DNA from 3 places in the Streptomyces sp. NBC_00872 genome. Region 3 is predicted to be linked to each of the others. Evidence: riboswitches for the same ligand, from Rfam matches in the RefSeq annotation. Region 3 holds a riboswitch; each other region holds the start of a gene.

Region 1 (10,035 bases), 4.1 Mb from region 3:
CTGGCCGGGCAGAGCGGCTCGCTGCCGGAGATCGCGGCCGGTGCGGTAGGGGGGTCGACCGCCCTGCTGAGCCATCTCGTCAAGGCGGGGACCCGGATGGCGGTCAACACCTCCCCCGAGCCGTTCAGCAATATCGCCGTGAGCACGGCCGAGGATCTGGGCGTGGCCGGGATCATCACCTTCGCGGTCTTCCATCCGGTCGCCGCCGCCGTCGTCGCGGGCACGCTGCTGGTGCTCGGTATCGCGACGGTGGCCTTCCTCGCCGCCAGGATCCGCCGCTTTCTGCGCCGCAGGGCTCAGCGCCGGGCGGAGAAACGCCTGGCCGGAGGCGGGATGGCGGCACCGCCCGGCTGAACTGTCAGTGGGCCCCGTTAAAGTCCCTGGCATGGCACGGATCGTGGTGATCGGCGCCGGGACGGGCGCCATGGCGGCGGCTGCCCGGCTGGCCGTGGCAGGACACCGGGTGACGGTGTACGAACGCTCGGCGACGTACGGCGGTTCGCTGGGCCGGTTCGAGCGGGACGGCTTCGTCTTCGACACCGGCCCCGGTCTGCTGCATCTCCCCGCCGTCTACCGCGATCTGTTCGTCAAGACCGGCAAGGAGCCGCTGGAGCGGTGCGTCCAGCTCGGTCAGGTCGATCCGGCGAGCCGCCATGTCTTCGCCGACGGCACCGGCGTACGGCTGCCGAACGCGTCACGGGCAGGCGTGGTCTCCGCCCTGGACGCGGCACTGGGCGCGGGCGCCGGGGAGCGGTGGGGAGAGTTCCTCGGCCGGGCCCGTGACGCCTGGGACCGCTCACGCCGGCCGCTGCTCGAAGAGCCCCTGTGGACCGACCGGCAGGTGCTCGGGCGCGATCCGTATCCGGCGGTGCGGCAGCGCCGGCTGCTGCGCGGCGCGCGCCGGGCCGCCACGATCGCGGAGATCGGCGCCTGGGAGCTGGCCGATCCCCGGCTGGCGGCCCTGCTGGACGGATACGCCCTGTCGTACGGACTCGATCCGCGCCACGCGCCGGCGGGCGCCGCGCTGCTCCCGTATCTGGAGCAGACCTTCGGGAGCTGGTATGTGCGGGGCGGGATGCGGGAGTTGGCCCGCGCGGTGTACGAGCGGTGCCTGGCCCGCAAGGTGGAGTTCGTCTTCGGGGCCGAGGTGACCCGGATCGCGGAGAAGGACGGCGGGGCCACCGGGATCGAGCTGGCGGACGGCACGGTCGTGGCGGCGGACCGGGTCGTGGCGGGCATCGCGCCGGGGCGGCTCGTGGAGCGCGAGCTGTGGGATGACGGCGAGCCACGGCCACCGAAGGCGGGCGGCGCTCCGGTGCCCGGCCGGTTCACGGTGCTGCTGGCGCTGCGCGGCGCCCGGGACGGGGACGCCGTGCACCGTACGGTGGTGCACTCCCCCGACGGAAGCGCCGAGGCCGCCGATGTCTTCGCGGGCCGCACGGCCGAGCGGCCCACGGTCGCGGTGCTGCGGCCCGATGACGCGGCGACGCGGCCCGACGGTGACCATGAGGCGGTCACGGTCACCGCGACGGTCGCCCCGCAGGGCCCGGTGGACTGGACGGACGGCGCGCTGCGCGAGCGATACGCCGATGTGCTGGTGGCCGCGGCGGGGGCGGCCGTTCCGGGGATCACGGAGCGGCTGATGTGGCGCGAGATACGGACGCCCGCCGACACCGCGGCGCAGACGGGTGCGGCGGGTGGCTCGGTGCCGGCGCCCGCGCTGGCCGGGGCGGCGGGGCGGCTGCTCCGTCCGGCGAACACCACGCGGCTGTCCGGGCTGTATCTGGCGGGCGGCTGGGCGCATCCGGGCGGCGGACTCGCGCATGCCGGGATGTCGGGGGCGCTGGTGGCAGGGCTGATCGTCGAGGGGGCCGGCTTCCGGGGCTCACAGTGAGCCGTCGGCCGATGCCGCCTGACCCGACCTGACCGTCGATCGGATACGACGGGCCGTCAGTAGCGGTACTGCTGCTCGTTGTAGTCGGGGTCGTAGCCCTGCTGCTGGGGCTGCTGCGGCGGCGGTGCCTGCTCGCCCTCGCGCTGCTGCGGGACCCAGACGCCGCCGGGCGGGGTCTCGGCGCCGTACTGCTGCTGGCCGCCGTAGGAGTCGGTGTACGGCTGCTGGCCGCCGAAGCTGTCGTACGAGCCGTACTGCTGACCGCCGTTGGCCTGGTCGGCGTACGGATCGGAGTATCCGGTGTACTGCTGCTGGCCGTTCCCGTAGTCGTACTGCTGCGCGTAGACGTCCTGGCCCGGGTAGTTCTCCTGGCTCGCGTAGGTGTGCTCGCCCGAGTGGCCCGGCTGGTAGGCGTCCTGGTCCGGACCCGGGTAGGCGTCCTGGCCCGGGTAGGCGTCGTGCGCCGCGTAACCGCCCTGTCCCGTATAGCTGTCCTGGCCGCCCGGCTGCTGGTAGCCCGGGTACGCGTCGTACGCGCCGCTGCCCCATCCGTCGGCGTCGGGCTGCTGGGTCCGGCCCTGCTGGGGCGCGTCATGGGCCGGGGTGTCGTAGTCGTTGTAGACGCCGTACTGCCCGGTGTCGTCGGGCATCGGCTCCGGCTCGTAGACCGGCTCCGGGTCATAGGCCGCGGTGGCCTCCGCGGGCGCGGCGGCCGGCTGGTACTCCAGATCCGAGACCTCCAGCGACGGTTCGCGCTCGGCGGCCGGCCGGCCGGTGTCCTTCCGGCGGCGGCTGGCCCCCGGACTGCCGCCTATCGCCCAGCCGGTGGAGAAGCCCCGGCGGAAGGAGAGCGTCACATAGGTCTGACCGACGGCGAAGGCGATCGCACCCAGTGCGATGACCAGGACGGAGGGCAGCAGAACACCGAGAACCACACCCATGAAGCCGCTGAAGGCGAGCAGTCGCCAGCGCAGTCGCGCCTTGTACTGGAGCAGCACCTCGCCCAGCAGCCACAGAGCCACGATGCCGAATGCGATGTAGAGGACCGTCCAGCCCATGCCCGCCCCTCTCCTGCGGCCACCCGCCCGGGACAGGGCGGGTACGACCGGTCACGACTGCTCGTGCAGTCCGAGATTCTCGTAGATTTCGAGCGTTGCGGTGGAGTTGTTGAGGGTGATGAAGTGCAAGCCGGGAACACCCTCGGAGAGCAGCTCCGCGCAGAACTCCGTCGCGAACTCGATGCCAATGGAGCGTACAGCGGCGGCATCGTCCTTGACGGAGAGGATCCGCTCTTTCAGTTCGGCCGGGAAGACGGCCGTGCTGAGCTGCGGCAGCCGCTCCAGCATCCGGACGCTGGTGACCGGCATGATCTCGGGAATGATCGGTGTCGCGCAACCGGCAGCGCCGACCCGGTCACGCAACCGCAGATATCCGTCCGTTTCGAAAAACATCTGCGTGATCGCGTAATCGGCACCCGCGCGGCACTTGTCCACGAAATGCCTGGTATCGGTGTCCCAGTCGGACGAGCGCGGATGCATCTCCGGGAAGGCCGCCACTCCGACACAGAAGTCGCCGGACTCCTTGATGAGCCTGACCAGTTCGGCGGCGTAGCGGACGCCGTCCGGGTGCTTGACCCACTCGCCCATGGGATCGCCGGGCGGATCGCCCCGTACGGCGAGGATGTTGCGGATCCCGGCGTCGGCGTACTGCCCGACCATGTTGCGCAGTTCGGCGACGGACTGGCCGACGGCCGTGAGATGCGCGACCGGGGTGAGGGTGGTGTCGGAGGCGATCCGCTCCGTGGCCTTGACCGTGCCCGCCCGGGTGGAGCCGCCCGCGCCATAGGTCACGGAGACGAAACTCGGCCCCACGGCTTCGACCCGGCGCAGCGCGTTCCAGAGATTCCGTTCACCCTTCTCGGTCTTGGGCGCCCAGAACTCGAACGAAAACGATGTCTTGCCGGTCGCGAGCAGATCACGCACGGTCAGTGCGTGATCCGATCTGGTCGAAGCTGTGCCGAAGGCCATGGGTGCAGGTTATCGAGGGCGTGGCGGTCTCCCAACCGGACGGGGGTATTTGTCCGGCTTTACGGTCGCGTCACACGGTCCGGTCCCGTACGCGCTTGGCCAGTCCGGCCGTCGCCGCGGCCGGGTCGTCGGCCTCGGTGATCGCCCGTACGACGACGATCCGGCGGGCACCGGCGTCCAGCACCTGGTCGAGATTGCCCGCGTCGATACCGCCGATCGCGAACCACGGCCGGTCCGTGGCCAGCGCGGCGGCATGGCGCACCAGATCGAGCCCGGGGGCATGGCGGCCCGGTTTGGTCGGGGTGGGCCAGCACGGGCCCGTACAGAAGTAGTCCACGCCCGGCTCGACGACGGCCGCGTCCACCTCGGCCGCGGCATGGGTGGAACGGCCGATCAGCGGGGTGTCCCCCAGGATCGCGCGGGCCGCCGGGACGGGCAGATCGCCCTGTCCCAGATGCAGTACGTCCGCGCCGGCGGCATGGGCCACATCCGCGCGGTCGTTCACCGCGAGCAGCGCGCCGTGGCGGCGGCAGGCGTCCGCGAAGACCTGGAGGTGGTCCAGCTCCTCGGCCGCCTCCATGCCCTTGTCGCGCAGTTGCACGATGTCCACACCGGACGCGAGCACGGCGTCGAGGAACTCGGGAAGGTCCCCCTGCCGCTTGCGCGCGTCCGTGCAGAGATAGAGCCGGGCGTCGGAGAGCGGCGCACGGGCCCCGGACATGGCCTCGGGCATGGGAAGTCCCCCGTCGGGTCGGCGGTGTGCGGCGGTACCGGGACCGTCACGCGGCCATGGGGGCACCGCCGCACACCGCGGATGATGAGTGGATCAGACGGCGAGCGCCTGGGCCCGGCGCTTCACCTCCGTGCCGCGATTCTCGCTGAGCGCCTGCGCGGGCGTGCCCGGCAGGGTCGGGTCGGGGGTGAAGAGCCATTCGAGCATCTCTTCGTCGGCGAAGCCGTCGTCCCTCAGCAGCGTCAGGGTCCCGGCGAGGCCCTTGACGACCTTGCCGCTGTCGATGAAGGCGGCGGGCACCTGGAGTGTCCTGTTCTCACCGCGGCGCACGGCGATGAGCTGCCCTTCCTTCACCAACTGCCGCACGCGCGTCACCTCGACATCGAGGGCTTCCGCGATGTCGGGCAGGTGAAGCCAGGCGGGGACGAGAGCATCGATCTTTGCGTCAATCTCGGTCACACGACAAGCGTGCCATCCCGGACTGACAGACGCCACGAACCGGCTCCGGCAGGAGCGGTCACCACGCCCGGCCGGGAACGAGCGCGACGGGCCCGCCCGTACGCCGAGGAGCGCCCGCCCGTGCGCCGGGAAACGCCCGGCCGCGCGCCGGAGAAGCGCCTGCCCGTACGCCGGAGAAGCGCCCGTCCCCGCGCGGGAAAACCCGGTGGCACGCGGGAAAACCCCGTCGGAACGCGGGAAAACCCGGCGGCACGCCGAGAAACCTCAGAGAACGGCCTTGCGCAGCGGTACGGAGGGATCGGCGGCCAGCAGCGGGTCCAGCCGGGCCCCCGTCTCCATCAGCTTGCGGCCCTGCGCCAGATCACGTGGCCTGCCGACGGCGAGCAGGGCCATCAGCGCCCCGTCCCGCAGCCACACCACCGACCAGGCGGCGTCCGCGGGATCGCCGCGCCGCACCAGGGTGTCCTCCGCCGCGTGATGGCCCGCGTACTGGACGAACCGGCCGAACTGCTCCGACCAGAAGTACGGCACGGGATCGTAGAGCCGCTCGCTCTCGCCGACGGCCTGGGCGGCGACCGTACGCGGGCCCTGGAGCGCGTTGTCCCAGTGGTGCACGAGCAGCCGCTCGCCGTAACGGGCGGACGGGAAGGACGCGCAGTCGCCGACCGCGTAGACATCGGGCAGGGACGTCGCCAGCCGCTCGTCCGCGACGATCGCCCCGTCCGGGCCCAGCGCGATACCGGAGCCGGTCAGCCAGTCCGTCGAGGGCCGCGCCCCTATGCCCACGACCACCGCGTCGGCGGGCAGCCGCCTGCCGTCCGCGAGGACCACCGTGCCCGGCTCGACACCGGCCACCCGGACGCCGGTCAGCAGTTCGGCGCCGCTCTCCGCGTACCACCGCGCCATCGGTGCGGCGACCTCGGCCGGCAGGGCGCCCGGCAGCGGCCGGTCCGCCGCCTCCACGACCGTGACGGCGCACCCGGCCTCGCGGGCGGCGGTGGTGAACTCGGCGCCGATCCACCCGGCGCCGACGACCACGATCCGGTCCCGCCGGTCGAGCACGGGCCGCAGCGCCTCGGCGTCGTCGAGGGTCCGCAGGAGATGGACTCCCGGCACGGACGCGGCGCCGGGCAGCCCGACCGGCTCCGCGCCGGTGGCGAGGACCAGTACGTCGTACGGAACGGGCCCGGCCGCGGTGTCTACCTCCCGCGCGCCGGGGCGCAGTCCGGTCACCTCGACACCGAGTCTCAGCCGGACGGAGAGCGCCTCGAAGTCGATGTCGAAGGCCGAGCCGTCCGCCGTGCCCAGCAGGACCGCCTTCGAGAGCGGGGGCCGGTCGTACGGCGGATGGGGTTCCGCGCCGATCAGGGTGACCGGACCCTCGTAGCCGTTCTCCCGCAGGGCCACGGCGGTCTGCGCACCCGCCATGCCCGCACCGACGATGACCACGCCCGGCTGTTCGCGCCGGCTCTGCTTCTGCTCGCTCACCCGATCACCTTAAGCAGCCGACGGCCGTCGGGAGGACGGATGTTCCGGCGCCGGACGGAGGGATGTTCCGGCCCCCGCCCCCGGCCGGACGGCCTTACCACGCGGCGGGGCGCGCGTTACGCTGGCCGTCGACACTACCTCGCGGGAGTCCGGACGCACCGGGCTGAGAGGGAGGCTGAAGCGGCCTCCGACCGTACGAACCTGATCCGGGTCATGCCGGCGAAGGGAGGGGCTGGACGCCCATGCAGTCGTCTCAGGAGAAGACCGCTTCCGATGTCCTGGTCATCGGCGGCGGGATCATCGGTCTGGTCACGGCCTGGCGGGCCGCGCAGCGCGGACTGCGCACCGCCGTCGTCGATCCCGGTCCCGGCGGGGGCGCCGCGCGGGTGGCGGCGGGCATGCTCGCCGCCGTCACCGAACTCCACCACGGCGAACAGCTCCTGCTGGGGCTCAATCTCGCCTCGGCGGAGCGCTATCCGGAGTTCGTGGCCGAGCTGGAGGAGGCGAGCGGCCACGAGACCGGCTACCGCGCCTGCGGCACCCTCGCCGTCGCCCTAGACACCGACGACCGCGCCGAGTTGCGCGAACTGCACGCCCTTCAGCGGCGCTCGGGCCTGACGTCCGAGTGGCTCACGGGGCGCGAGTGCCGGCGCCTCGAACCGATGCTCGCGCCGGGCGTACGCGGCGGTCTGCGCGTGGACGGCGACCACCAGATCGATCCCCGCCGGCTGGCCTCGGCCCTGCTCACGGCCTGTGAACGGGCCGGGGTGGTCTTCCACCGCGCCCGGGCCGAGCGGCTGTCCGTCGTACGGGACCGGGCCACCGGCGCCGTGCTGGACGGCGGGCGCGCGCTCACCGCGGACCAGGTGGTGGTGGCGGCCGGCAGTCTGAGCGGCCGGCTGGCGGGCGTTCCGGACGACGTCCTGCCGCCGGTACGGCCCGTCAAGGGCCAGGTCCTGCGGCTGACGGTGCCCCGTCCGTACGCGCCCTTCCTGTCCAGGACGGTCCGGGCCGTGGTGCGCGGCAGCCAGGTGTATCTGGTGCCGCGCGAGAACGGCGAGCTGGTCGTCGGCGCCACCAGCGAGGAACTGGGCTGGGACACCACCGTCACCGCGGGCGGGGTGTACGAGCTGCTGCGGGACGCGCACGAACTGGTCCCCGGCATCACCGAGCTGCCGCTCACCGAGACCGGCGCGGGACTGCGCCCCTGCTCGCCGGACAACGCGCCGCTGCTGGGGCCGACCGCGCTGCCGGGGCTGCATCTCGCGACCGGGCACCACCGCAACGGGGTGCTGCTCACACCGGTCACCGGCGACGCGCTGGCCGCGGCGCTGACCACCGGCGAACTCCCGGACGTGGCGCGCCCCTTCACCGCGCGCCGCTTCACCTCCGAACCGCAGGACCTCACCTCCGTACCGCGGGAGCTGACCGTATGAGCACCTCCGTCCGTGTGACCGTCTCCGTGAACGGCGAGGCCCGCGGTCTCGCCCCCGGCACCACCCTCGACATCCTGGTCGCCTCCCTCACCCCCGCGCCCTCGGGTGTCGCCGCCGCCGTCAACGAGACGGTGGTACCGCGCGGCCACTGGCCCCGGACGGTGCTCGGCGACGGCGACCGGGTGGAAGTCCTCACCGCGGTCCAGGGAGGCTGAGCCGCCATGGCCGACGACCGGCTCACCATCGGCTCCACCGTCCTCAACTCACGGCTGATCATGGGGACCGGCGGGGCGCCCAGCCTCGATGTGCTGGAACGCTGCCTGCGCGCCTCGGGCACGGAACTCACCACGGTCGCGATGCGCCGTCTCGACCCCACGGTCCGGGGCTCGGTCCTCTCCGTACTCGGCTCCCTGGGCATCCGCGCCCTGCCCAACACGGCGGGGTGCTTCACGGCGGGCGAGGCGGTCCTGACCGCCCGGCTGGCGCGCGAGGCGCTCGGTACGGAGTGGATCAAGCTGGAGGTGGTCGCGGACGAGCGGACCCTGCTGCCCGATCCGATCGAGCTGCTGGACGCGGCCGAGACACTGGTCGACGACGGGTTCACGGTGCTGCCGTACACCAACGACGATCCCGTACTCGCCAGAAAGCTGGAGGACGTCGGCTGCGCCGCGATCATGCCGCTGGGCTCACCGATCGGCTCGGGCCTCGGCATCCGCAACCCGCACAACTTCGAGCTCATCGTGGAGCGGGCGGGCGTGCCCGTGATCCTGGACGCGGGCGCGGGCACCGCGTCGGACGCGGCGCTGGCGATGGAGCTGGGGTGCGCGGCGGTGATGCTGGCGTCGGCGGTCACCCGGGCGCGGGAGCCGGTGCTGATGGCGGAGGCGATGCGGCACGCGGTGGAGGCGGGACGGCTGGCGTACCGGGCGGGACGGATCCCCCGCCGCCACTTCGCGACGGCGTCGTCACCGAGGGACGGCCGGGGCGACCTTGACCCGGAACGCCCGGCGTTCTCGCCTCCCGGCTAGGGGTCGTGGGGGCGGTGCGCGCCTGCGGCGCGGGTGCGGTGCGTGGGTGGTGCGGGTGCCGGGGCCTCCGGAGGTACATGTCCGGACGGCATGATTTACGCCGCGTGCGGGTCTCGTTGTCGGGTGCGGCTCGGTGTGCGGCACAAATCACGCTTTAGTGTCCGGACACGCACCTCCTGCGACCCCGACCCCCTCCCGCCGGAGGCCCGACTGCCCGCCGGTGGGCGGTGCGCCCGGCCAGGCCTGGTCGGTGACGGGCGGTGAAGGGGGTCGTGCAGGGGGCGTGTCCGGGACGCTTGAGCGTGATTTGTGGCGCACGGCCGCCCGTATCCAACGCACGGCTAAAGGCGCCGTAAATCGTGCTGTCCCGGATATGCCCCCGGAGGGGGCCCCGGCGACAACCCGCACACAAAAACCGGCCCCAGCCGAAACGCGCCCCGCACCACGGCCCCCTAGCCGGGAGGCGCACCGCCGGGAGGCGTCACCGTAGACTCGGGGCGTGGACACCACCCTTCACGACCCCATCGTCGGGCAGGTGCTCGACGGTCGTTACCGCGTCGACGCGCGTATCGCCGTCGGTGGCATGGCCACGGTCTACCGGGCCCTCGACACCCGGCTGGACCGGGTCCTGGCCCTCAAGGTGATGCATCCCGCGCTCGCCACCGACGTCACCTTCGTGGAGCGGTTCATCCGTGAGGCCAAGTCCGTGGCCCGGCTGTCGCACCCCAATGTGGTCGCGGTCTTCGACCAGGGCGCGCAGGGAGCGTACGTCTATCTCGCGATGGAGTACGTCGCGGGCTGCACCCTCCGTGACGTACTGCGTGAGCGCGGCGCGCTCCAGCCGCGGGCCGCGCTGGACATCCTGGAGCCCGTGCTCGCCGCGCTCGGCGCGGCCCACCGGGCCGGGTTCGTCCACCGGGACATGAAGCCGGAGAACGTGCTGATAGGCGACGACGGCCGGGTCAAGGTC
Region 2 (10,035 bases), 2.1 Mb from region 3:
GGACGGCGGTCTTCCGGAGGGCGGCGGCCACCGGTTCCCGGGCGATCGCGAAGCCGACGCGCAGACCGGCCAGCCCGTACGCCTTGGAGAACGTACGCAGCACGGCCACATTCGGGCGCTCGCGGTAGATCTCCACACCGTCCGGCACCTCGCTGTCCCGGATGAACTCGCGGTAGGCCTCGTCGAGCACCACCAGCACATCGCCGGGAACACGGTCGAGGAACCGTTCCAGCTCGGCGCGGCGCACCACCGTGCCGGTCGGATTGTTGGGGTTGCAGACGAAGATCAGCCGGGTCCGCTCGGTGATCGCGTCGGCCATGGCGTCCAGATCGTGCACCTCGCCGGAGGTCAGCGGCACCTCTATGGAGGCCGCGCCGGAGATCCGGCTGATGATCGGATACGCCTCGAAGGAGCGCCAGGCGTAGATGATCTCGTCACCGGGGCCCGAGGTGGCCTGGACAAGCTGCTGAGCCACACCGACCGAACCGGTGCCGGTCGCGAGATGCGTGACGGGCACGGCGAAGCGGTCCGCCAGCTCGTCCATCAGACCGGTGCAGGCCATGTCCGGGTAGCGGTTGAAGACGCCCGCGGCCGAGATCGCCCGCTCCATCACGCCCGGCAGCGGCGGATACGGGTTCTCGTTGGAGGACAGCTTGTACGCGGCGGGCCCTCCGCCGGACGCGGCCGGCTTGCCCGGCTTGTAGGTGGGGATGCCGTCCAGCTCGGCGCGCAGCTTGGGGCTCGTCTCACTCACCGCAGGTCCTCCTCGGCCGTTCACGGGTCCGTACAACTTCTATGACGACTTCAACGACGACTTCAATGCTGTTCACCTTATGAGGATTCGCGGCTCCTGCGAACCGCGTCCGCCGGACCGCCTCCCGGACCGCCGCAGGACCGCCGTGAGACCGCCGTGAGACCGCCGCAGAAGAGGGGGCGCACTCGCTTCCCTGGCGCGCGCCGGTGGCTCGCTCCGTGGCGCGCGTCCCCCGTAGAGGTGAGTTGAGACCTCTTCGAAACATGGGCCCTACGACAGGCCCATGCGGCTCGTTGCATGGCAGAACATCGCTAGACCTGTTAACTCCCTTATGTTCCAAGGCCATCAACCATCTTCAACCATGCAAAAACGTGCCTGCCCATAGGTGATTGTGCGACCGGACCCACCGCCCGCCCGAGCCCTACTATCGGCTCGCCATGACAGCAGCAGGGAAACACCAGGTGAGCCGGACGGACACATCCCGCCGGGGAAGCCGGCAAGGTCGGGCGGGCATCCGGGATGTGGCCGCCGCAGCCGGTGTCTCCATCACGACTGTCTCGGACGCGCTCAACGGCAAGGGACGCTTACCCGACGCCACACGACGCCATGTCCGGGAGGTCGCAGAACGCCTCGGCTATCGACCGTCCGCCGCCGCCCGAACCCTCCGTACCGGCAAGTCGGGCCTCATCGGCCTGACGGTCACGACGTACGGGGATGAACCTTTCACCTTCACCGAGTTCGCCTACTTCGCCGAGATGGCCAGGGCCGCCACCTCCGCGGCGCTCGCCCGCGGTTACGCCCTCGTCATCCTCCCCGCCACCTCCCGCCATGACGTCTGGGCGAATGTCGCTCTCGACGGCACCGTCGTCATCGATCCCTCCGACCACGATCCGGTCGTCACCGAACTCGTCCGCCAGGGTCTTCCCGTCGTCTCCGACGGCCGGCCCGCGGGCACCCTTCCCGTCACCGCCTGGGTCGACAACGACCACGAGGCGGCCGTCCTCGATCTGCTCGACCATCTCGCCGCGGCCGGCGCACGCCGGATCGGTCTGCTCACCGGCACCACCACGGACACCTACACCCGGCTCTCCACCACCGCCTATCTGCACTGGTGCGAACGCGTCGGCCAGGACCCGGTCTACGAGTCCTATCCCGCCCACGACCCGTGCGCCGGGGCCGTCGCCGCCGACCGGCTGCTGGCCCGCCCCGACCGGCCCGACGCCGTCTACGGGCTCTTCGATCCCAACGGCACCGATCTGCTCGCCGCCGCACGGCGGTACGGACTGCGTGTACCGGACGATCTCCTGCTCGTCTGCTGCAGCGAGTCCACCGTGTACGCCTCGACGGAACCGCCCATCACGACGCTCTCGCTCAAGCCGCGCCGTATCGGCACCGCCGTCGTCCAGCTCCTCATCGACGCCATCGAGGGGCTGGAGACGGACCGGCCGGTCGAGCAGGTCATACCGACCGAACTGATCGTCCGCACCTCCTCCCAGCGACGCCCTCCGCGCACCACGGTCAGCGCGCCCCGCTCTCCCGCGGGCGACTGACCGGTGGCGCTGCCCGGTGAAGGCCCGGACCGTTCGCATTTCGGGCGATCAGCGCGAAACCCGCCGCTGAACCCGAGGTGCGATCGGATTCACCACCCCTGGTGCGTCACACAGGACGACCTGCATTCCTATGATGGGCGCACGACACCACGGACCTTCCCTCACCACCGGCGGGCTCACCGCCACCGGACGGACGGCCCGAGAGGTGTACGGCGGTACGACGGCGGTGGAGGGGTCGATGACACAGGGGGCCGGCCAGGGACCCGTGGTGCGGACGGCGACATTGCGCGACTTCCGCGTACCGCCGTACGCACAGGTCCCCGTGCAGTCCGGACTGCCCGGACAGCCCGGCCCCACGGCCGGAGCCATGTCCGGGCACCCCGGTAACGCCGTCCCCGACGACGAGCCGCCGGAGGGCTACACCCCCACCGAGCGCGACCTCCCGGTGATCAACCGGGGGGACACGGTGCAGGTACAGCTGGCCCCCGCCGCCGAGTTCCCGGGGGACGGCCTCGGCCCGCTCTATGTCGTCGGCGATGTCCACGGCTATCTCGACGAACTCCTCGCCGCCCTCGCCGAACAGGGGCTGATCGACGCCGACGGCCACTGGAGCGCGGGCAGCGCCCGCCTCTGGTTCCTCGGAGACTTCACCGACCGCGGTCCGGACGGCATCGGTGTCATCGATCTCGTCATGCGGCTCTCCGCGGAGGCGGCGGCGGCGGGCGGCTACTGCAAGGCGCTGATGGGCAATCACGAACTGCTGCTCATCGGTGCCAGGCGGTTCGGCGACACCCATGTCAACTCCGGTGCGGGTACGGCCACCTTCCAGGCCGCCTGGCTGCTCAACGGTGGTCAGCGCACCGATATGGAACGCCTCCAGGACGTCCATCTCCAGTGGATGTCCCGGCTCGACGCGGTGGTCGAGGAGGAGGGGCATCTGCTGGTGCACTCCGACACGACGGCCTATCTGGACTACGGATCCACGATCGAGGACGTCAACGACACCATTCATCAGATCCTCACCCGCAATGACGCGGACGAATGCTGGGATCTGTTCCGCAAGCTCACGAAACGCTTCGCGTTCCGCGACGAAGGCGGCCCGCAGGCCGTCCAGGAACTGCTCTCCAAGTACGGCGGTCAGCGCATCGTCCATGGCCACAGCCCCATTCCCTATCTGCTGGGCGAAGTCGGCACCGAAGATGTCTCGGACGGCGGGACGGACAGCGGTCCGGTGGTGGAAGGGCCACATGTATATGCCGATGGACTTGCCATCGCGATGGACGGCGGAGTGACCATGGCGGGAAAGCTGCTGGTCGTCAGGCTTCCCCTGAAAAACTGAAACACCGTCGCGCGGGTGATTTCCGCAAACCCCCTGTCATCGCGCGCCGGAAGAGCTCTACCATCGGTTTATCCGTAGCAGGCTCTCCTCCGTTTTCGCCAACTGCCCGTTCCACGCGGGCGAACCGGCCCTACGGAGCATCGGGGGATGCACATGAACAGCGCTCCGCACCTGCTGAGCGAGGATCGCGCGGATTTCGAGCGGATCCTCGACGATGTGCTGCGCAACGCGCACGACCGGCCGGATCTCACCTCGGTCGGGGAGCGGCTCAACACCGAGCAGCTACGCACCATGGCCCTGAACGCCACGGCGCCGATCACCACGGCGGCCGCGGCCGAGTACGAGCACTACAGAAAGATCCGCGAGGAGTCACGTTCGCCGGGGCCCTCCGTCCCGGTCCGCGATTCCGTGCTGGAGCCCGACGCGAGCGGGCCGACGGGATCCGGTGCGGGGCTGACGGCTGTCGTCACCGTGCTGCTGCCGGTGCTCGGGGGCACGGCCGCGGTGATCTTCCTGCTCGTCGGCTATCTCCTCAAAGCGCTCAGCCGGCCACCCGCGTTCGCCGACAGCCTGGTCGCCGTGGGCTGGTTCTTCGGCGCCGTCACCGCGATAGGCATCCTGGCCGCCGCGACCGGCCTGCTGATCACGGCCCTGCGCAACAGTTCGACGCAGCTTCCGGCCGAGGAGCCGACGGGCGGTGAGCTGCCCGACGAAGTGGCCCGTGCGCGGGAGGCCTGGCGCCATGCCCTGCTGGAGCGCGGCCTTCTGCCCTTCCTGCGCGCCGCACTGGCCGACCCGAGCACGGATCCGGCCGCCCCACCACCCAGGTCGATCAAGCACCTGCCCAAGATCGGCTACAGCCGGCCGGACTTCACCAGCCCGGACGAAGGCGCCACCACCGGCCAGCGTCCGAGCTTCACCAGCCCGGACTTCACCAGCCCCGACTTCGGCGGCCCGGACCATCCCCCGGAGTGAACCCGCCCGAGCGGCGGGGGCCCAGAAGACCGCCCCCGCCGCTCACGCGAACCGCGGGGGTCAGTCGGCCAGCGGCAGATACACCCTGTTGCCGCTTGCCGCGAACTCCTTGGACTTCTGTGCCATACCCGCCTCGATCTCCGCGGTTCCGATCGCGCCGTCCTCCGTAGCGGCGTCCGTCACCCCGGTGCCCGCCATATCACCGCCGTGTCGCTGCCTGATGTCCTGCGAGATCTTCATCGAGCAGAACTTGGGGCCGCACATCGAGCAGAAGTGGGCCGTCTTCGCCGGTTCGGCCGGGAGGGTCTCGTCGTGGAACTCCCGGGCGGTGTCCGGGTCGAGGGCCAGATTGAACTGGTCCTCCCAGCGGAACTCGAACCGGGCGTCGGAGAGGGCATCGTCCCAGTCCTGCGCCCCCGGGTGCCCCTTGGCGAGGTCCGCCGCATGGGCCGCGATCTTGTAGGTGATGACACCGGTCTTGACGTCGTCCCGGTTCGGCAGACCGAGATGTTCCTTCGGGGTGACGTAGCAGAGCATCGCCGTCCCCCACCAGGCGATCATCGCCGCACCGATCCCGGAGGTGATGTGGTCGTACGCCGGAGCCACATCGGTCGTCAGCGGGCCGAGCGTGTAGAACGGCGCCTCCTCGCAGATCTCCTGCTGAAGGTCGATGTTCTCCTTGATCTTGTGCATCGGGACATGGCCCGGCCCCTCGATCATCGTCTGTACGCCCAGCCGCTTCGCGGTCGAGTTCAGCTCCCCGAGCGTACGCAACTCGGCGAACTGGGCCTCGTCGTTGGCGTCCGCGATGGACCCCGGCCGCAGACCGTCGCCCAGGGAGTACGTCACGTCGTACGCCGCGAGGATCTCGCAGAGCTCCTCGAAGTTCTCGTACAGGAACGACTCCTTGTGGTGCGCCAGACACCAGGCCGCCATGATCGAACCGCCCCGCGAGACGATGCCCGTCTTACGGCGCGCCGTCAGCGGCACATACCGCAGCAGCACCCCGGCATGGACCGTCATGTAGTCGACGCCCTGCTCGGCCTGCTCGATGACCGTGTCCTTGTAGATCTCCCAGGTCAGCTCCTCGGCCCTGCCGTCGACCTTCTCCAGCGCCTGGTAGAGCGGCACGGTGCCGATGGGCACGGGGGAGTTGCGCAGCACCCACTCACGCGTGGTGTGGATATTGCGGCCGGTGGAGAGGTCCATCACCGTGTCGGCGCCCCAGCGCGTCGCCCAGGTCATCTTCTCCACCTCCTCCTCGATGGAGGAAGTGACCGCGGAATTGCCGATATTGGCGTTGACCTTCACCAGGAACCGCTTGCCGATGATCATCGGCTCGATCTCCGGATGATTGACATTGGCCGGCAGTACGGCGCGGCCCGCCGCGATCTCCTCGCGGACGACCTCCGGGGACACGTTCTCGCGGATCGCGACATACTCCATCTCCGGGGTGATGTCCCCGCGACGGGCGTACGCGAGCTGCGTCACCACCTGCCCGCTCCGGCCCCGGCGCGGCTGACGCGGCCGGCCCGGGAAGACCGCGTCGAGATTACGCAGTCCCCCGCGCGGCGCCGTGTGCTTGAGTCCGTCGTCCTCGGGGCGGACCGGCCGGCCGGCGTACTCCTCCGTGTCGCCCCGCCCGATGATCCAGTTCTCCCGCAGCGGCGCGAGACCCCGGCGTACATCCGTCGTGACGGTGGGATCGGTGTACGGCCCCGACGTGTCGTACAGCGTCACGTCCTGGCCATTGGTGAGATGCACCCGGCGGACCGGCACCTGAAGGTCGGGGCGTGAACCCTGGACATATCCCTTGTGCCAGCCGATGGACCTCTGAGCCTCGTTCGGATCTCCCGAATCGGAGGCAGGCGTGTGTGCGTCCTGAACGGTCATGAGACCTACTCCCTACGCCGGCATTACCCGGTAACAGGTTCAGCGGTCGGCGCAGCTCAGGGGTCTCGGGGATGCTCCCCGGGACTACACAGTCAGCGCCCTCTCAGCCCGGTGCTCCGAGCTCCCGCGTGTGCAAAAGGTGACACCACGCTAGCGTCATATCCGGCGTGCTGAACAGAGGGCCTCTCGCTTCTTGCGATGATCGGAGGGTGACCTCACCCCAGCAGACCCACGAATCACATGGACACTCGCACAGCCATGGCCCCGCCGCGCCGGTCTCCCAGCACCTCCGCAAGGTCATCGCCGCGGTCCTGATTCCGTTCGCGACCGCGGTGGTCGTCGGGCTGGCTGTTCTCTGGCCGGGTGGTACGCCGGCGCATGAGCGCACCGGTGTGGGCTTCGACCGGCAGACCGAGCAGGGTCAGGTGGTGCAGATCGAGCGGGTGGACTGCAAGGACGTGAACGCCGCCCAGATCCCGTCCACCGGCGACATCTCAAAACCCCAGGGGCGCGAGGCGGAGCGGGCGGAGAACGGTGACTGCGCCAAGGCGACGATCGAGGTCACCAGCGGCAAGGAGAAGGGGCACACCTTTATCGAGGTTGTCCAGCCGGACGCGCCGCGACAGTTTCACGTGAAACAGGGCGTAGTGGTCGCCTACGCACCCGACGCGCCCCGCGATCTCCAGTACTCCGTGACGGATGTGAACCGCAAATTCCCCATGGCTCTGCTGGCGGGGATCTTCGCCCTGGCGGTGGTCGTGGTGGGGCGGCTACGCGGTGTCATGGCCCTGGTCGCACTCGCCGTCTCATTCGCCGTGCTGACGCTGTTTATCCTGCCCGCGATCCTTCAGGGCTCGAATCCACTGGTCGTGGCAGTGGTCGGAGCCAGCGCGATCATGCTGCTCGCGCTCTATATGTGCCACGGTCTGACAGCCCGTACCTCGGTCGCGGTCCTCGGCACGCTGATCTCGCTGCTGCTGATCGGACTGCTGGGATCGCTCTTCATCGGCTGGGCGAGCCTGACCGGTAATACCGATGACAACACCGGACTGATCCATGGCCTCTATCCCGAAATCGATATGAGCGGTCTGCTGCTGGCGGGCGTCATCATCGGCTCACTCGGAGTCCTCGACGATGTGACCGTCACCCAGACCTCAGCGGTCTGGGAGCTGCACCAGGCGGATCCGTCGATGGGACCACGTGCCCTCTACCGGGCGGGTATCCGGATCGGGCGGGACCATATCGCCTCGGTGGTCAATACGCTCGTCCTCGCCTACGCGGGCGCCGCGCTGCCCCTGCTGCTGCTCTTCTCGATCGCGCAGTCAGGGGTGGGGACGGTCGCGAACAGTGAACTGGTGGCGGAGGAGATCGTCAGAACCCTGGTGGGCTCGATCGGTCTGGTCGCATCCGTACCGGTGACCACGGCGCTGGCGGCGCTGGTGGTCTCCGCCGACCGCGCGGGGGCGAAGGGCTCGCCCCTGGCCCCGCCGAGGGCCCCCGTGGAGGCCCTGCCTTCCGTAACGCCGTACCCGGCGGCTGGTGGGACAGCGGGCGCCCGGTCGGCGGGTCCGGCGGGCCCGGCGGGTCCGGCACACCCGACAGCCCTGACAGGCCCGGTGGGCGCCTCGGATCCCGAGGGCCCGGAAGCGGCGCCCTCGCTGCCCGTACAGAGCGCATCGGCGCGCAAACTGGGCGGCGGCAAGGGCCGACGCCGTAAGAAGTAGTCCCTCGGCCGTCCCGGCCCGGAAAACGCCGTCCCGTCCGGATATTCGTTCGGCGGGAAAGGATCACCCGGACGGCCCCGTTCCATCCGGCTCAGCCGGCGTTCTCCTCAGCCAGAATGCGGCCGAGCGCCTCCTCGAGATTGCCCTCGAAGTCACCGAGCGTGCGCTCCTGACCGAGCGGAACCAGTCGATCCGTACGGTCCAGGAAGGCCACCAGCGGCGCGGCACTGACCCGGAAGAGCGCGTGATCGTCTCCGACCTGGAGCCGGATATGGACATCGGAGAGGTCCTCGGGCTCCGTGGGCGCGATATGCACATCGCCGTCACCGCTGGGCGTATTGATCCCGTCGAGCAGCAGCTCACGGCCGAAGGTCCAGGTGACAGGCGCGTCGCCGGGCAGATGGAATGTCATGCGCACGGCGTAGGGATCTCTCATCTCGTAGTGGAGTTCCACCGGGATCCGGAACGCCAGCTCCTCGGAGACGAGGAAGCTCATCAGGACCTCGGCCTGCACCGACTCGCGCATCGTGTACTCCGGAGTAGATGAAACAGTGGCTGGGAATGATCCCCGTTGACCCTCTTGACGCAATCGTCCTGTAAGCGCTAGCAGATCACAAGGAGTAAGTTTTCAGATACAGACAGAGAAGGCGAGCGGACTGAGCAACAATCCGGTCTCTCTGTGTAATCACTCGACCGTCGAGAGCTGTTGCTTCCGTTCGCGGAGTGGCACAGAAGCAGCCACGATCGCCTCCGTGATCCGAAACGGACGGGCGCGTCGAGCGTGTCGCGCCGACGGCCGATCGAGTCGGTGATCTTGCACCGGTCGCTGAACCGCCCCGCCGGGGAGAGAACACTCCGATACGTGGCGGGCAGCGGGAGCGCGGTCTCACGCGTGAGCGGTTTCGCGGGCGCTCCGTCCGGATGCGGAAGGGAGCCTGTCGGCCCGAGCGGGCGCGTCGGCCGAAGCGGCGCGGCGCGCGAGGCACCGGACCGATCAGGGTCGGAGCTGCGCGTCTTGTAGCCGTGGCCAAGGTCACCCCCAGGCATGCCGTCGGGCGAGGGCCCGCCCGCGGGGGCCGCCCCCGCGCGCCCGCCGCACCCCTGAGGGGGACCGGGGAACGGTGGGATTTGTCACTCTAGGGGCAGGCCGCTCACCGGGATGGTTTCCGGTTCACCTTTCCCTCGCGCGAGTTAACGGCCGTACGCGCGGTCTGGCCTGCCGGTCGCCGCCGGCTCCTACCAGTCACCCCGTGAGGACGAGGAGGACATGAACTTCCGTACGACATAGATGAGTCCGCCGACGAGTGCCACAAAGATCAGCAGCTTGAAGAGCACTCCGATCACGAACGTGACCACACTCATGATCAGTCCGCCGAACACCACGAGGGCGATCACAGGCACCGCGATCCACTTCACCCACCAGGGCAACCCCGTGAGTAGCTCCCGAACCGCCATCGTCCTTACCTCGCTTCACCGAGTGACTCGCGTACCTGCTGTGCACCATCGATGCTAGAGCCGCGGGGACCGCGGCGGAGCCCGCGCGGCCCCCGCTCTCCCCTGATGCGACCCTGAGGCGGCCCTGAGAAGACCGGTCGGTTCCTGGGGAGGACAGGGCCGGTTCCCGGGGAGGACAGGCGGGTTCCCGGGCGGTCCGGTCAGCCCTCGGGGGGTGAGAACACCACCATCACCCGCAGGTCCTCCGTGATGTGGTGGAACTTGTGCGCGACTCCGGCCGGCACGTACACGACGCTGCCCCGGCCGACCTGGGTCGTCTCCATTCCGACGGTGATCGAGGCCCGG
Region 3 (10,035 bases):
CGAGGGCGAAGGCCGCCGCGGCGGGTATCAGCCCGGCCGCCAGGCCCTGTCGGTCACGTCCGGGACGGCCGGATATCCGCGCGGGCGACTCGGCGCCGGGGCTCTCGGCCGCCGTGTCCTCGGCCATGACGTTCTGCTGCGGTTCGATGCCTTCCCCCCTCAGCGGATGGAGCGGGCCACTGAGGGTGCTCCGGACCGTCCTGGCACGGAGCGACCACGCTACTCGACACGCGGTCGCCGCACCCGGAAAGCCCGTCGGCTCATCGGCAGCGGAGGCGGAAGCGGGCGCGTGCGGTGCCGCTGCTAGCGCCGGTGCCGCTGCTAGCGCCGGTGCCGCTGCTGGCGCGTCACAGTGCCCCGCCGTACGACGGCCCGCCGCTGGCCGGCCGTTGGAGCTCCGTGTCCCTGTCGGGCAGCACCACCACATCCTCCGCGGCGAACACCACCCCCACCGTCGCCCCCTCGTGCGGCGCGTCCCTAAGCCCGCACTCGGCCTCAAGGACCGGTCCGCCGCCGGAGGGCCCGTCGGGCCGCAGCAGCACCGCGACCCGGCTGCCCCGGAACGTACGCGCCTGGACCGTGCAGCGCAGTCCGCCGGCGGGCTCGACCAGCCGTATCCCGGCCGGCCGCACCAGCACCGACCGCTCTCCCCGCGCCGACCCCTCGGGCACCGGGATCCTTCCCCAGACCGTATCGGCGGTCCCGCCGCTCACCGTGGCGTCCACGACATTGTCGAAACCGAGGAAGCGCGCCACGAACGCCGAGGCGGGCCGCTGCCAGACCTCCACCGGTGTACCGGTCTGGGCGACGCGCCCGTCCCGCATCACCACGACCCGGTCGGCGAGCGCGAACGCCTCGCCCTGGTCATGGGTGACGGCGAGCACGGTCGTACCCAACCGTCCGAAGAGACCGCGCAGTTCGACCACGAGCCGTTCGCGCAGACTCCGGTCGAGCTGTCCGAGCGGCTCGTCCAGCATCAGCAGCCGTGGCCGTGGGGCGAGCGCCCGCGCCAGCGCGACCCGCTGCTGTTCACCGCCGGACAGTGCGGCGACGGCCCGCCGCTCCGCGCCCGGCAGCCCGACGAGGTCGAGCAACTCCGCCACCCGGCTTGTCCGTTCACCGCGCGGGGCACCGCGCATCCGCAGCCCGAAGGCGACATTGCCGCCCACGTCCCGCTGCGGGAAGAGCTGATGGTCCTGGAACATCAGCCCGACCCCGCGCCGGTGCACGGGCACCCCCGACTGGTCGGCGCCGTCCAGCAGGACCCGTCCGCCGTCCGGTGGGGTCAGTCCGGCGATCACCCGCAGCAGTGTCGACTTGCCGCTTCCGCTCGGCCCCAGCACACACACGGTCTCGTGTTCGGCGATCTCCAGATCGACCGCGTCGAGCGCGGTACGGTCACCGAACCGCACGGTGACGTCCGACAGGGTCAGCAGGGCCATCAGAACTCCCCGGAGCGGTCGGTACGGATACGTTCCAGCGCCGGCAGCGACACCGCGCACACCACCATCAGTACGGTGGACAGGGCCATGGCCTGCCCGTAGTTGAGCTCGCCGGGCCGTCCCAGCAGCCGTGCCACGGCCACCGGCAGCGTCGGCCGGTCCGGGCGCGCGATGAACACTGTCGCACCGAACTCACCGAGCGAGACGGCGAACGCGAAACCCGCCGCGACCAGCGACGCCCTGCGTACCAGCGGCAGATCGACCTCGCGCCAGACACGCAGCGGGGACGCTCCGAGGACGGCCGCCGCCTCGCGCAGCCGTCCGTCCACCGCCCGCAGCACAGGCAGCATCGTCCGTACGACAAAGGGGACGCCCACCAGGGCCTGCGCGAGCGGCACCAGAATCCAGGAGGCACGCAGATCGAGCGGCGGCTTGTCGAGCGTGATCAGAAAACCGAAGCCGACGGTCACGGCGGAGACCCCGAGCGGCAGCATCAGCAGCGCGTCGAAGCCCCGGACGAGCCGGCCCGCTCGCCGGGTGAGCGCGGCGGCGGCCAGACCGCCCACCACCAGCGCGACGGCGGTCGCGACCAGCGCGTACCGCAGCGAGTTCCAGACGGCCTCCAGCGGCGGTACGAGAAAGGTCCCGCCGCTCGCCTCCACCGAGCCGAGCGCCCGGTAGAAGCCGAGACCGTACCCTCCCGGTCCGTCGAGGGAGCGCTCGACGAGGACGCCCAGCGGCAGCAGTACCAGCAGCAGCACGGTGCCGAGCACTCCGCCGAGCAGCGCCCACTGCCCGGCCCCGCGCGGTCTGCGCGCCGTGAGCGCGGGGTCGACGAGCTTCAGCGTGCCCTCGCGTCTGCGTACCGTCCACGCGTGGACGGCCAGCACTCCGCCGACCGCCGTGAACTGTACGAGTGTGAGCACGGCCGCGGTGGGCAGGTCGAGCAGTTGCGCGGTCTGCCGGTAGATCTCCACCTCCAGGGTGGAGTAGGCGGGGCCGCCGAGGATCTGTACGACCCCGAAGGAGGTGAAGGTGAAGAGGAAGACCATCAGCGCGGCGGCGGCCACGGCGGGGGCGAGGGCCGGCAGCGTCACCCGCCACCAGGCCATGAACCGGCCCGCGCCCAGCACCCGCGCGGCCTCCTCCTGGCGCGGATCGAGCTGTGCCCACAGACCGCCCACGGTCCTGACGACCACGGCGTAGTTGAAGAAGACATGCGCGAGGAGGATCGCCCAGACGGTGGTGTCGAGCCGTACGCCCCACAGTTCGTCGAGCAGTCCGCCACGCCCGAGCAGCGCCAGGAAGGCCGTACCGACGACCACGGTGGGCAGGACGAACGGGACGGTGACCACCGCGCGCAGCAGTTGTCTGCCGGGAAAGTCGAAGCGCGCGAAGACATACGCGCCGGGCAGTGCGATCAGCAGAGTGAGGGCGGTGGAGGCGAGCGCCTGCCAGGTGGTGAACCACAGGACGTCGAGGATGTCGGGACGGCTCAGTACCTCACCGATGCGGCCGAACCGCCAGACGCCTTCGGACGTGAGCCCGCGGCCGACGATCGCGGTCACCGGATAGGCGAAGAAGACCGCGAAGAACGCGACGGGGACGGCCATCAGGGCGAGCCGGACGGCGTTCGCGCGCCCGGCCGCCCCGCGCCGCGGCCCTTTTCCGGCCCTGGTCCTGACGGCTACTTCACTACGAGTGAGGTCCACGACTGGATCCACTGCTCACGGCCGGTGGTGATCTCGTCGGGCGCCATCGTCTCCGGCTTGTCGACCTTCGCGCCGAACTCGGTGAAGAGTTCGGGCAGCGGCACATCCTGGACGACCGGATTGACGAACATGTTCAGCGGCATGTCCGCCTGGAAGGTCTCGCTGATCAGAAAGTCCAGTAGGGCCTTGCCGCCCGTCTCGTTCTTCGCGCCCGTCAGCAGCCCGGCGAACTCGATCTGCCGGAAGCAGGTGCCCGTGGAGACGCCGGTCGGGGCCTCCTTCGGCCGCGGTTCCGCGTACAGCACCTCGACGGGCGGGCTGGAGGCGTACGAGACGACGAGCGGGCGGTCGGCCTTGGCCTTCTTGCCGCCGGCCGAGCCCGAGAAGCTCTCGTTGTAGGCCTGCTCCCAGCTGTCCACGACCTGGACCCCGTTGGCCCTCAGCTTCGTCCAGTACTCCTGCCAGCCGTCGTCGCCGTACCGCGCGACCGTGCCGAGAAGGAAGCCGAGGCCGGGTGAGGAGGTCGCGGCGTTCTCGGTGACCAGCAGATTCTTGTACTCGGGCTTGAGCAGATCGCCGAAGGACCGGGGCGGATCGAGCTTCTTGTCCGCGAAGTACTTCTTGTCGTAGTTGACACAAATATCACCGGTGTCGATCGGTGTGACGCGGTTCTCGCTCCGGTCGAGCCGGGTGGCCGCGTCGACCTGGTCGATCCCCTTCGCCTCGTACGGCGTGAACAGGCCGTTGTCGAGGGCGCGGGAGAGCAGGGTGTTGTCGACGCCGAAGAAGACATCGCCCTGGGGCGAACCCTTCGTCAGGATCTCCTTGTTGAGGGCCTCGCCCGCGTCTCCGCTCTTGAGCACCTTGACCGTGTAGCCGGTCCGCTTCGTGAACTCCTTGAGTACGGCGGGAGAGGCGTTGAACGAGTCATGGCTGACCAGGGTGACGGTCTTCGACGGTGTCCCGCCGCCGCCCGTACCACCGCCGCCGGACGACGCGGAGTCGTCGGAGCCGCCGCAGGCGGCGAGGGACGAGACACCGAGCGCGGCGGCGACCGCGGCGACCGCCATCCTTCTGACGCTGTTCGTGCTCACTGATTTTCCTCCTGGGATGTCCAGGAGAAGACGCGGCCCTGCCCGGAGTCCGGCCGGACCGGACCGCGGGCAGGGCGCAACAGCTTGAGTAGTGACCGAACTTCCTACCCAGAATGACCTGGGCGAGGTTCAGAGGGTCTGCGACCGTTGCCCGCTCTCACGGACATGTGCCGCACTCTCAGCGCTGTGGCGCTCCCCTGTCGGAAAATATGCAATGCGTTCGCGCCAAGGTTACATGCACCGCAAATCGGGGCCCGGTTCGCCTCCCGGACGGTCCGCCCGCCAGGCGTCCGCGAGCCACCCCGAACGCCCTACCGCTCCGACGCGGCCAGCTGTCCGCACGCTCCGTCGATCTCCTGGCCCCGGGTGTCCCGTACCGTCACGGGCACGCCATGGGACGCGATCGCATCGACGAAGGCCTTCTCGTCCTCGGGGCGCGAGGCCGTCCACTTCGAACCCGGTGTCGGGTTGAGCGGGATCAGATTGACGTGCACCCGCTTGCCCTTGAGCAGCCGTCCCAGCCGGTCACCGCGCCACGCCTGGTCGTTGATGTCACGGATCAGCGCGTACTCGATGGAGATCCGGCGGCCCGACTTCTCCGCGTACTCCCACGCCGCGTCCAGCACTTCCCGCACCTTCCAGCGCGTGTTGACCGGGACGAGGGTGTCGCGCAGATCGTCGTCCGGCGCGTGCAGGGAGACCGCGAGCCGGCACTTGAAGCCCTCGTCGGCGAAGCGCAGCATCGCGGGCACGAGACCGACCGTCGAGACGGTGATCCCGCGCTGCGACAGCCCCAGACCGTCGGGCTCGGGGTCGGTCAGCCGACGGATCGCGCCGACCACCCGCTTGTAGTTGGCGAGCGGCTCGCCCATGCCCATGAAGACGATGTTCGACAGCCGGGTGGGACCGCCGGGCACATCGCCGTCACGCAGGGCGCGCATCCCGTCCACGATCTGGTGGACGATCTCGGCGGTGGACAGATTGCGGTCGAGACCGGCCTGTCCGGTGGCGCAGAACGGGCAGTTCATCCCGCAGCCCGCCTGCGACGAGATACACATCGTGACCCGGTCCGGATAGCGCATCAGCACGGACTCGACCAGGGTGCCGTCGTGCAGCCGCCAGAGCGTCTTACGGGTGGTGTCGTCGTCGCAGGAGATGTGCCGCACCACCGACATCAGGTCGGGCAGCAGTTCTTCCGCGAGCTTCTGACGCGCGGCGGCCGGGATGTCGGTCCACTGCTCGGGGTCATGTGCGAACCGCGCGAAGTAGTGCTGCGAAAGCTGGTTGGCACGGAACGCCTTCTCGCCGATCGCGGCGACGGCCTCGCGGCGCTCGGCGGGGGTGAGGTCGGCGAGATGCCGCGGGGGCTTCTTGGCTCCGCGGGGCGCGACAAAGGTGAGTTCTCCAGGTACAGGCATGGTGGATCCAGTGTCGCAGACGTACGGCGGGGGCCCGCTGCCCTGTGGACAACGGGCCCCCGTACGGTATCGGGCCTGGTCAAAGGCGTGGTCCGAGGCGCCTGAGCCGCGAAAGCCGCTCACGCGGACCGGCGCTCGGCGGCGCCCCGGCGCCCGGGTCAGGACCCTACGAAGATCACCAGCAGCAGCCAGACCACCGGCGCCGTGGGCAGCAGCGAGTCGAGCCGGTCCATGATGCCGCCGTGTCCCGGCAGCAGGGTGCCCATGTCCTTGATGCCGAGATCCCGCTTGATCATGGACTCGCCGAGATCGCCGAGCGTGGCGGTGGCCGCGACCGCCAGCCCCAGCAGCAGCCCCTGCCACCAGATGCCGTCGTTGATCAGGAACTCCATACAGAGCGCGCCCGCCACCATGGCGAAGACGATGGCTCCGCCCAGTCCCTCCCTGGTCTTGCCGGGACTGATGCGCGGCGCGAGCTTGTGCGTACCGAAGCGCCAGCCGACCGCGTACGCGCCCGTGTCGCTGACGACCGTGAGCACTATGAACATCAGGACCCGGCGCGGGCCGTCGTCCGCCGTGAGCATCATCGCCACGAAGGTGGCCAGGAACGGCACGTAGAACGCGGCGAAGACCCCCGCGGTGACGTCCTTGAGATAGCCCTCGGGCGGTGCCGTCATCCGCCAGACCAGCACCGCGAGCGCCGTGAGGGCCATGGCGACCCAGGCGCCCTCGGCGCCGCGCAGATAGCCGGCGACGACCATCGCGGCGCCGCCGACGGCCAGCGGTACCAGCGGGGCCTTGATGCCCTTCTTCTCATCGAGCCGGGACGTCAGCTCCCACAGACCGACGACCACCGCGACCGCGACGACGCCGACGAACACGGCCTTGACGATGAAGAGCGACGCCACGACGAGCGCGCCGAGCCCGAGTCCCACTCCTATGGCCGCGCGCAGATCACGGCCCGCCCGCTTCTTGGGCGGCGGTGGCGATGGGGCTCCCATGGGCTCCTGTGGAGTCTCGTCACGGAACAGAGGGCCGCCCGGCCGAGCACCCTCCCGGTCGTCATCCTGGTCCCCGCCGTTCGCGGGTCCGTCGGGCACGATGGGCATGGGGCGAGTCTGCTGTGCGTCAAGCGCGTCGTACGCGGGACCCGCCGGGGCGGCCCCGTGGTCGGCCGGTCCCCAGTAGTCGGTGTAACCGGAGTAACCGGCCGTCGGCGGGGCCCCCCGGGAAGAGTCGTTCATCAGACCTCGAGCAGCTCGGCTTCCTTGTGCTTGAGCAGCTCGTCCACCTGCGCGACATACTTCGCGGTGGTGTCGTCGAGCTCCTTCTCCGCGCGGCGTCCCTCGTCCTCGCCGACCTCGCCGTCCTTGACCAGTTTGTCGATGGTCTCCTTGGCCTTGCGGCGGACCGCGCGGATCGAGATCTTCGAGTCCTCGGCCTTGGTCTTGGCGACCTTGATGAACTCCTTGCGGCGGTCCTGGGTCAGCTCCGGGAACACCACCCGGATGATGTTGCCGTCGTTGCTCGGGTTGACGCCGAGGTCGGAGTCACGGATCGCCTGCTCGATATTGCGCAGGGCGCTCTTGTCGAACGGGGTCACCACGGCCATCCGCGCCTCGGGCACGGCGAACGAGGCGAGCTGGTTGATCGGGGTCAGGGCACCGTAGTAGTCCGCCACGATCTTGTTGAACATCGCCGGATGTGCCCGCCCTGTGCGGATCGCGGCGAAGTCGTCTTTGGCGACCAGGACGGCCTTCTCCATCTTCTCCTCGGCCTCGAGGAGGGTCTCTTCGATCACCACTTGCTCCTGCGTGTCTTGAGTGGGCCCGGCGTGCGCGTGGGCCGGCGGAACCTGCGTCGCGTCTCTCCTGCACGGTGTCCGACCGGCAGGGCTCTGTCCATCCCGTACGGGGCCGCCCCGGATCAGGTCCGGGTGCCCTGGTCGCTCACGAGCGTGCCGATCTTCTCACCCTTGACCGCACGCGCGATATTGCCTTCCTTCAGCAGTTCGAAGACAAGGATCGGCAGTTTGTTGTCCTGGCAGAGCGTGATCGCGGTCATGTCGGCGACGCGCAGATCGCCGGCGATCACCTCGCTGTACTCCAGCGCGTCGAACTTGACCGCGTCGGGGTTGGTCTTGGGGTCGGAGTCGTACACCCCGTCCACCCCGTTCTTCCCCATCAGCAGGGCCTGGGCGTCGATCTCCAGGGCGCGCTGGGCGGCGGTGGTGTCGGTGGAGAAGTACGGCATGCCCATACCGGCGCCGAAGATGACCACTCGGCCCTTCTCCATGTGGCGCACGGCGCGCAGCGGGATGTACGGCTCCGCGACCTGGCCCATGGTGATGGCGGTCTGGACGCGGGAGTCGATGCCTTCCTTCTCCAGGAAGTCCTGGAGGGCCAGGCAGTTCATCACCGTGCCGAGCATGCCCATGTAGTCGGAGCGCGCCCGGTCCATACCGCGCTGCTGGAGTTCGGCGCCGCGGAAGAAGTTGCCGCCGCCGATGACGACCGCGATCTGGGCGCCGTCCCGGACGACTGCGGCGATCTCGCGGGCGATGGCGTGTACGACGTCGGGGTCGACGCCGAGCGCTCCCCGGCCGGCGAACGCCTCACCGGACAGCTTCAGCATGAAGCGGCCGTGCTTCGTGCCGTCGTCGCTCTTGTCGGCTTTGTCGGCCTGTTCCATGGAGATCTCCTCGTGCACATACGAAGAAGGCCATTGCCGGGGGTCCTCACGGTTCCCAGTGCGGCAATGGCCTCCTCGTCAGATCTGCGGTCGCCCGGCGCGTACGCGGACGACTGCGTCAGACCCTATCGGGGTCTTCGGTTGATCGCGTACAGACTCAGATGCCGACCTTGATGCGCACGAAGCGCTTCAGGGTGACACCGGCCTCGTCCAGGACCTTCTGGACGGACTTCTTGTTGTCCTTCGCGAACGCCTGCTCCAGGACGACGACCTCCTTGAAGAAGCCGTTGACGCGACCTTCGACGATCTTGGGAAGGGCGGCCTCGGGCTTGCCCTCCTCACGCGAGGTGGCCTCGGCGACACGGCGCTCGTTCTCGACCGTCTCGGCCGGGACCTCGTCGCGGCTGAGGTACTTCGGGGCGAAGGCGGCGATGTGCTGCGCGACGTCCTTGGCGACCAGGGCGTCTTCCTTGTCCAGCTCGACCAGCACACCGACCTGCGGCGGGAGGTCGGGCATGGTGCGGTGCATGTACGCGCCCACGTAACCGCCGGTGAACTGCGCGAAGCGGTCCAGGACGATCTTCTCGCCGAGGTTGGCGTTCGCCTCGTCCACATACGCCTGAACGGTCTTGCCGGCTTCGATCTCGGAGGCGAGCAGCGCCTCCAGGTCGGCCGGGGACGTCGCGGCGACATGTGCGGCGAGCGTGTTGGCCACGGTCTGGAACTTCTCGCCCTTGGCGACGAAGTCCGTCTCGCACTTCAGCTCGAGCAGAACGCCGGAGGTCTTGTCCTCGGAGATGAGGGAGACGACGGCGCCGTTCTCGGCCGAACGGCCCTCGCGCTTGGCGACGCCCTTCTGGCCCTTGACGCGGAGGAACTCGACGGCGCTGTCGACGTTGCCGTCGGCCTCGTCCAGCGCCTTCTTGCAGTCCATCATGCCGGCGCCGGTGAGCTCACGGAGCTTCTTGACGTCGGCGGCGGTGTAATTCGCCATGATCTGTAATTCTCTCTCGAAGGTCTGAAAGATCTACGGGTGAACGGCGGGGGCCGTACGGCCCCCGCCGTCAACTGCCGAACCGATGAAAGGGTCAGGCCTGCTCGGCGTCCGCGACCGGGGCCTCGGCGTCCGCGACCGGGGCCTCGGCCTCCGCGTCGGCGACCTTCTCCGTCTCGGCGGACGTCTGGACGTCGGTCTCCGGCTTGGCTGCCTCGGCGGCCTTCTCGGCGTCTTCCTTCTTCTCGCCCTCGAGCAGGTCGCGCTCCCACTCGGCGAGCGGCTCGCCGGCGGCCTTCTCGCCCGGCTTGGAGTCGCCGGTGGCGACACCGGAGCGGGCGATGAGGCCCTCGGCGACGGCGTCGGCGATCACGCGGGTGAGCAGGGTGACGGAGCGGATCGCGTCGTCGTTGCCCGGAATCTTGTAGTCGACCTCGTCGGGGTCGCAGTTGGTGTCGAGGATCGCGACGACCGGGATGTGGAGCTTGCGCGCCTCACCGACGGCGATGTGCTCCTTCTTGGTGTCGACGATCCAGACGGCGCTGGGCACCTTCTGCATCTCGCGGATACCACCGAGGGTCTTCTCCAGCTTGGCCTTCTCGCGGGAGAGGACCAGCAGCTCCTTCTTGGTGAGACCGGAGGCGGCCACATCCTCGAAGTCGATCTGCTCAAGCTCCTTCAGAC

Evidence for each region. A riboswitch is a leader RNA that binds a small molecule or an ion and turns the genes downstream of it on or off. The one in region 3 is predicted to bind thiamine pyrophosphate.
Region 1: linked by a shared signal. The riboswitch ahead of thiO (glycine oxidase ThiO) and the one ahead of OG214_RS10815 (thiamine ABC transporter substrate binding subunit) in region 3 are both predicted to bind thiamine pyrophosphate.
Region 2: linked by a shared signal. The riboswitch ahead of thiC (phosphomethylpyrimidine synthase ThiC) and the one ahead of OG214_RS10815 (thiamine ABC transporter substrate binding subunit) in region 3 are both predicted to bind thiamine pyrophosphate.

Annotation. Positions count from the first base shown of each region.
Region 1 covers NZ_CP108806.1:6,668,610-6,678,644, reverse strand. Annotated here, with positions in the region: gene OG214_RS28530 (DUF4126 domain-containing protein) at 1-354, shown strand, start outside; gene OG214_RS28525 (phytoene desaturase family protein) at 386-1,894, shown strand; gene OG214_RS28520 (hypothetical protein) at 1,951-2,952, opposite strand; gene metF (methylenetetrahydrofolate reductase [NAD(P)H]) at 3,004-3,921, opposite strand; gene thiE (thiamine phosphate synthase) at 3,992-4,642, opposite strand; gene OG214_RS28505 (Rv2175c family DNA-binding protein) at 4,748-5,113, opposite strand; gene OG214_RS28500 (FAD-dependent oxidoreductase) at 5,378-6,601, opposite strand; TPP riboswitch at 6,733-6,846, shown strand; gene thiO (glycine oxidase ThiO) at 6,844-8,037, shown strand; gene thiS (sulfur carrier protein ThiS) at 8,034-8,252, shown strand; gene OG214_RS28485 (thiazole synthase) at 8,259-9,065, shown strand; gene pknB (Stk1 family PASTA domain-containing Ser/Thr kinase) at 9,565-10,035, shown strand, end outside.
Region 2 covers NZ_CP108806.1:4,682,017-4,692,051, reverse strand. Annotated here, with positions in the region: gene hisC (histidinol-phosphate transaminase) at 1-754, opposite strand, end outside; gene OG214_RS20030 (LacI family DNA-binding transcriptional regulator) at 1,192-2,304, shown strand; gene OG214_RS20025 (metallophosphoesterase) at 2,543-3,643, shown strand; gene OG214_RS20020 (hypothetical protein) at 3,791-4,618, shown strand; gene thiC (phosphomethylpyrimidine synthase ThiC) at 4,679-6,511, opposite strand; TPP riboswitch at 6,504-6,649, opposite strand; gene OG214_RS20010 (YibE/F family protein) at 6,721-8,235, shown strand; gene OG214_RS20005 (SsgA family sporulation/cell division regulator) at 8,327-8,761, opposite strand; gene OG214_RS20000 (DUF5326 family protein) at 9,472-9,690, opposite strand; gene OG214_RS19995 (cupin domain-containing protein) at 9,891-10,035, opposite strand, start outside.
Region 3 covers NZ_CP108806.1:2,556,747-2,566,781, forward strand. Annotated here, with positions in the region: gene OG214_RS10800 (hypothetical protein) at 1-127, opposite strand, end outside; gene OG214_RS10805 (ABC transporter ATP-binding protein) at 348-1,436, opposite strand; gene OG214_RS10810 (ABC transporter permease) at 1,442-3,055, opposite strand; gene OG214_RS10815 (thiamine ABC transporter substrate binding subunit) at 3,130-4,224, opposite strand; TPP riboswitch at 4,332-4,457, opposite strand; gene rlmN (23S rRNA (adenine(2503)-C(2))-methyltransferase RlmN) at 4,560-5,666, opposite strand; gene OG214_RS10825 (phosphatidate cytidylyltransferase) at 5,825-6,910, opposite strand; gene frr (ribosome recycling factor) at 6,910-7,467, opposite strand; gene pyrH (UMP kinase) at 7,593-8,357, opposite strand; gene tsf (translation elongation factor Ts) at 8,515-9,351, opposite strand; gene rpsB (30S ribosomal protein S2) at 9,446-10,035, opposite strand, start outside.